One region of the Streptomyces sp. NPDC048278 genome, then DNA from elsewhere that is predicted to be linked to it. Evidence: riboswitches for the same ligand, from Rfam matches in the RefSeq annotation. Region 1 holds a riboswitch; the other holds the start of a gene.
The links. Region 1 has a riboswitch for glycine ahead of gcvP (aminomethyl-transferring glycine dehydrogenase). Riboswitches for the same ligand answer to the same signal wherever they lie in the genome.

Region 2: another riboswitch for glycine. It lies ahead of gcvT (glycine cleavage system aminomethyltransferase GcvT); the one in region 1 lies ahead of gcvP (aminomethyl-transferring glycine dehydrogenase).

What each region holds. Positions count from the first base shown of each region.
Region 1 covers NZ_JBEZLP010000007.1:9,269-12,428, forward strand. Annotated here, with positions in the region: gene AB0D74_RS14625 (DNA polymerase IV) at 1-1,082, shown strand, start outside; gene AB0D74_RS14630 (PRC-barrel domain-containing protein) at 1,182-1,562, opposite strand; glycine riboswitch at 1,676-1,769, shown strand; gene gcvP (aminomethyl-transferring glycine dehydrogenase) at 1,947-3,160, shown strand, end outside.
Region 2 covers NZ_JBEZLP010000005.1:354,655-357,814, forward strand. Annotated here, with positions in the region: gene AB0D74_RS12355 (enhanced serine sensitivity protein SseB) at 1-161, opposite strand, end outside; gene AB0D74_RS12360 (AAA family ATPase) at 262-930, opposite strand; glycine riboswitch at 1,120-1,217, shown strand; gene gcvT (glycine cleavage system aminomethyltransferase GcvT) at 1,376-2,518, shown strand; gene gcvH (glycine cleavage system protein GcvH) at 2,724-3,101, shown strand; gene glyA (serine hydroxymethyltransferase) at 3,149-3,160, shown strand, end outside.

The DNA.
Region 1 (3,160 bases):
TGCGCGGACTCTCGCCGCTGGTGGAGCCGCTCAGCCTGGACGAGGCGTTCGTGGATCTGGAGGCCGGTGAGGTGGCCCGGGACGCCGTGTCGGCGCGGCTGGTGGGGGAGAGGCTGCGCGCGGACATACGGACCGTCACCGGGCTCTCCGGGTCGGTCGGGCTCGCCGCCTCCAAGATGCTCGCGAAGATCGCCTCCGAGCAGGCCAAGCCCGACGGGCTGGTGCTGATCGAGCCGGGCACGGAGCGGGCGATGCTGGGGCCGATGACGGTGCGGACCCTGCCGGGGGTGGGGCCGGCGACGGGGGACCACCTGCGGCGGGCCGGGATCACCACGGTCGACGAGATCGCCGAGGCGGGGGAGGACGAGCTGGTACGGCTGCTGGGCAAGGCCCACGGGCACGCGCTGTACGCGATGGCGCTCGCACACGACGAGCGGCCCGTGGTGGCCGAGCGGGAGACGAAGTCGGTGTCGGTCGAGGACACCTACGACGTGGACATCCACGACCGGCTGCGGGTGGGGCTGGAGGTGCAGCGGCTGGCCGACCGGTGCGTGCGGCGGCTGCGCGGCGCCGGGCTCTCCGGGCGGACCATCGTGCTGAAGGTACGGCGGTACGACTTCTCGACGCTCACCCGGTCCGAGACGCTCAGGGGGCCGACCGACGACCCGGCGGTGGTGCGGGAGGCGGCGGCGCGGCTGCTGGACTCGGTGGACACGACGGGGGGTGTGCGGTTGCTGGGGGTGGGGGTGTCGGGGCTGGCCGACTACACGCAGGAGGACCTGTTCGCGCAGGCGGCGGCCGGGGCGGGGGCGGGGCAAGGGGCGGCGGAGTTCGCGGCGGAGGAGGCCGCCGTGGAGCCCGCTGCTGCGGAGGAGCAGGTGGCCGCCGAGCGGCGGTGGCCCGCGGGGCACGATGTGCGGCATGCCGAGTACGGGCACGGATGGGTGCAGGGGAGCGGGCTGGGACGGGTGACGGTGCGGTTCGAGACGCCGGGTGCGGCGGGGCCGGGGCGGGTACGGACGTTCCGGGTCGAGGACCCTGAGCTGGAGCCTGCGGAGCCGTTGCCGCTGGTGCCGGGCTGAGCGTGGGCCGGGGGTGGGGGCCGGGGGTGGGGACGCTTCCCGGCGCTTGCAGGGTGCCGCTGCGCCCACCCGTGCCGCCCTGCGGCACGCCTGCCCGCGCTAGGTAGCCCCGTCCTCCGTGCCCGCCAGTTTGCCGAAGTCGTGGTCCGGGCGGGCCTGGGGCGGGGGAGTCGTGTCCAGGCCGTAGTGGTGGTAGAGCTGGAGCTCCTGTTCCGGCGAGAGGTGGCGGCCCACGCCGAAGTCGGGGGCGTCCTTGATCAGGGCGCGGTCGAAGGGAACCTGCAGGGTGCCCTCGACCAGTTCGCTGGGCTCCAGGGGCACGAAGGCGTCCCGGGAGAACAGGCCGGTGCGTATGGCCGCCCACTCCGGCACGCCCGTCGCGTCGTCGAGGTACACCTCGTCGATCGTGCCGATCTTCGTGCCGTTGCGGTCGAACGCCTTGCGGCCGATCAGGTTGCGCGGATCGATGTCGGTCTGCACGGGCCCTCCACTTGGTCGCAACTCATCCGTAAGCACTACAAAAGAGCACATTGAAGGAGGCGGCCACTCGAAGAGCCTGGTGTTGCCCTCGCTGGTAGGCTGACAGCGGCTGACGACCCCGTGCGGGAGAGTCCTCCGGGAAACCGGAGGCGCCGAAGGAGCAAATCCTCCCCGGAATCTCTCAGGCTCACGTACCGCACGGACGAGGTCACTCTGGAAAGCAGGGCGGACGTCGACGGTGTCCGCTCTCACCGACGGTGAAAGCCGGTGGTCCGCGAGGGCGCACCGGTGAAGCTCTCAGGTTAGATGACAGAGGGGGAGGCCGTCGGGGTACCCGTGCCGGGGTACCCCCCGAAGGTCGCGTCAGACCAGGAGGCCTCCGCAATGACCGCCCAGCGCATCCCGCTCTCCGAGCTTGAGCAGGGGATTCCCTTCGAGCAGCGCCATATCGGCCCCGACCACGAGGCCCGGGCCAAGATGCTCGCCCAGGTCGGATACGGCTCGCTCGACGAGCTGACCGCCGCCGCCGTGTCGGACGTGATCAAGAACGCCGACCGGCTGGAGCTGCCCGGCGCCCGCACCGAGGCCGAGGTGCTGGCCGAGTTGCGGTCGCTGGCCGACCGCAACCAGGTGCTCGACTCGATGATCGGCCTCGGGTACTACGGGACCTTCACGCCGCCCGTCATCCTGCGCAACGTGATGGAGAACCCCGCCTGGTACACGGCCTACACGCCGTACCAGCCGGAGATCTCCCAGGGCCGCCTCGAAGCGCTGCTGAACTTCCAGACCGTGGTCGCCGACCTCACCGGGCTGCCCACCTCCGGTGCCTCGCTGCTCGACGAGGGCACGGCCGCCGCCGAGGCGATGGCCCTGTCCCTGCGCATGGGCAAGAACAAGAAGGGCGTCTTCGTCGTCGACGCGGACGCGCTGCCGCAGACCGTCGCCGTGATCCGGACCCGGGCCGAGCCGACGGGCGTGGAGGTCGTCGTCGCCGACCTGAGCGACGGCATCCCGGCTGACCTCGCCGGGCGGGAGATCAACGGGGTACTCGTCCAGTACCCCGGCGCCTCCGGTGCCGTACGCGACATCAAGGCCGTCGTCGAGCAGGCGCACGAGGCCGGCGCGCTCGTCACCGTCGCCGCCGACCTGCTCGCGCTGACCCTGCTGACCTCGCCGGGCGAGCTCGGGGCCGACATCGCCGTGGGCACCACCCAGCGGTTCGGTGTGCCGATGGGCTTCGGCGGGCCGCACGCCGGTTACATGGCGGTCCGCGAGAAGTTCGCGCGCAGCCTGCCCGGACGGCTCGTGGGCGTCTCCGTGGACGCCGACGGGAACAAGGCCTACCGGCTGGCGCTGCAGACCCGCGAGCAGCACATCCGGCGCGAGAAGGCCACCAGCAACATCTGCACCGCGCAGGTGCTGCTCGCCGTGATGGCCGGCATGTACGCCGTCTACCACGGGCCCGAGGGGCTCAGGGCCATCGCGCAGCGCACGCACCGCTACGCCACGATCCTCGCCGCGGGGCTCACGGCCGGCGGCGTCGAGATCGTGCACGGCGCCTACTTCGACACCCTCACCGCGCGCGTGCCCGGCAAGGC
Region 2 (3,160 bases), on a different contig from region 1:
AGGAAGCTCCGGCCCAGTACCTCGATGAGCCGGCCCGCCGCCGCGGGCATGCCGAGGGAGGCCGACAGGACCTCCTCCAGTTCGTTGCCGGGCCACCCGCCGTGCGGGTGGGGGTGCGCCTGTGCCGGGAAGTCCGCGGGAATGTCCGCCGGGAAGTCCATCTGCCTACCGCCTGCTGGAAACCGCTGCTGAGGCTGGAAAGGCTAGCGGGTGACACCGACAAAGCCACCCCACCAGCCGGTTCGGGCCGCCTTCGGGCGCTCAGCGCGCGAAGGCGATCCGGCGCAGTACGTCCGCCGCGTCCCGGTCGAGGAGGACCGCCGAGCCGACGCCCTCGGGCAGCTTCCCCTTCTCCGCCGCGCGCAGCAGCCGCCCGGCCGCCCGGCGGTGGCGCAGGAAGGCGTACCGGGAGACGCCCCGGCCGCGCTCGCGCTGGCCGTCCAGCGCCGTGCCCGGCGTGACGTCGAGGAGCAGCAGGTGCAGGGTGCCGCCGCGGCGGCGGGCCGCCCGGGCCAGCCAGTCCCGCACCCAGGCCTGGGTCCCGCAGTCGTGCACGACCACGCCCTCACCGGTGCCCAGGGCCCGGCGCAGCCCGGCGTAGTGGGCGAGGCGGACCAGCGGGCGGTAGGCGGCGTACGGCAGGAGCCGGGCCAGCCGGGCGTCCCAGCGGTCGCGGGTGTCCTGGGAGTCGATGCGGATGCCCTGGACGGTGCGGTGCATCAGCGTGGACTTGCCGCTGCCGGGCAGCCCGGTGACCACCACCAGGTCCCGGGGGCCGAAGAGCAGGCCGTGCGGGCTGTGCCCGGCGCGGTCGCGCAGATCGCGGACGACCGGTGCGGGGACCTCGCCGCGCCGCTCGCGGGCCGGGGCCGTCGGCTGCTGGGGCAGGGCGATGCCCGTCGTCGTCGCGAATGCCGTGGTCCTTGTCACCGTGACCGTCCTCCCTGGGGGTTCAGGAAAGGTTCTCCCCACTTAACGTAAAGAGAAGGTAATGCACGGTGCCTCGCGGTTCCGTACGCGTTCTGCCACAGGCCCGTCACAGAACGGAGGGGCAGGTCCGGCCTGCCACGGCCCCGGGCGGCGTGCAATGATGTCCGCGCCAACTGCATACCGGCCGCTTGAATCCGCGCGGGAGAGTCCCCAGCCGTCTTCGCTGGGGCGCCGAAGGAGCAAGTCCCTCCCTTGAATCTCTCAGGCCCCGTTACCGCGCGGGCGAGGCACATCTGAAAAGCGGGCCGCTGTGTCAGTGGCTCCACCCAAGGTGCAAGCCGTGATCACGTCCGTGGTCAGGGCGAACCTCTCAGGTTCCGATGACAGATGGGGAGGACAGCCCTCGCCTGTCATGCCCTTGGGACCTTCGGGAGACGACCGACCGATGAGCAGTACCGATTCCTCCGCACCCCGCCGTACCGCGCTCGACGCCCTGCACCGCTCGCTCGGCGCGACCATGACCGACTTCGCCGGCTGGGACATGCCCCTGCGCTACGGCTCCGAGCGCGACGAGCACGTCGCCGTACGGACCCGGGCCGGGCTCTTCGACCTCTCCCACATGGGCGAGATCACCGTGACCGGGCCGCAGGCCGCCGCCCTGCTGAACCACGCCCTGGTCGGCAACATCGCCTCCGTCGGCGTGGGCCGGGCCCGCTACACCATGATCTGCCGCGCCGACGGCGGCATCCTGGACGACCTGATCGTCTACCGGCTGGCCGAGACGGAGGCCGCTGCTTCCGAGTACCTCGTCGTCGCCAACGCCTCCAACGCCCAGGTCGTCCTCGACGCGCTCGTGGAGCGGTCCGCCGGGTTCGACGCCGAGGTCCGCGACGACCGGGACGCGTACGCGCTGCTCGCCGTCCAGGGCCCCGAGTCCCCGGGCATCCTCGCGTCCCTCACCGACGCCGACCTGGACGGCCTGAAGTACTACGCCGGGCTGCCCGGCACCGTCGCCGGCGTCCCGGCGCTGATCGCGCGCACCGGCTACACCGGCGAGGACGGCTTCGAGCTGTTCGTGAAGCCGGAGCACGCGGTGGAGCTGTGGCAGGCGCTGACCAAGGCCGGTTCCGCGGTGGGCCTGGTGCCGTGCGGGCTGTCCTGCCGGGACACGCTGCGGCTGGAGGCGGGCATGCCGCTGTACGGGCACGAGCTCACCACCTCGCTCACCCCCTTCGACGCCGGGCTCGGCCGGGTGGTCAAGTTCGAGAAGGAGGGCGACTTCGTGGGGCGCGCGGCGCTCGCCGAGGCCGCCGCCCGTGCGGAGCAGAACCCGCCGCGGGTGCTCGTCGGCCTGGTCGCCGAGGGCCGCCGGGTGCCGCGCGCCGGATACCAGGTGGTCGCCGGCGGCGAGGTGATCGGCGAGGTCACCTCGGGCGCCCCCTCCCCGACCCTGGGCAGGCCGATCGCCATGGCGTACGTCGACGCGGCGCACTCGGCGCCGGGCACGGCGGGCGTCGGCGTGGACATCCGGGGCAGCCACGAGCCGTACGAGGTCGTGCGGCTGCCGTTCTACAAGCGCCAGAAGTAGCCGGACGCCACCGGACCGGTCCGGAGCCGTCCGGAGCCGGACGGATCCTTCTGGACCCGTCCGGAGCCGACCGCAGCCGACCGCAGCCGACCGCAGCCGACCGCAGCCGACCGGCGTGACCTCGCCCACATCACCGCAGGTCACGCACGTTCCCAGCAGTCCCCCCCTTCACCAGCACTCCCCCGCGTACAGGAGAATTCAGGCCATGAGCAACCCCCAGCAGCTGCGTTACAGCAAGGAGCACGAGTGGCTGACGGCCGCCGAGGACGGCGTGGCGACGGTCGGCATCACGGAGCACGCGGCCAACGCGCTCGGTGACGTCGTCTTCGTCCAGCTCCCGGCGGTCGGCGACACGGTGACCGCGGGCGAGTCCTGCGGCGAGCTGGAGTCGACCAAGTCGGTGTCCGACCTGTACGCGCCGGTCACCGGTGAGATCACCGCGGTCAACGAGGACGTCGTCGACGACCCGTCCCTGGTGAACTCGGCCCCCTTCGAGGGCGGCTGGCTGTTCAAGGTGCGGGTCACGGACGAGCCGGGCGACCTGCTCTCCGCCGACGAGTACACCGCCTTCACCGCCGGCTGAGAGCCGCCGCAGACCCCGGCCTAGGAGTCGTACAACAGATGTCCGCTTTGCATACGCTG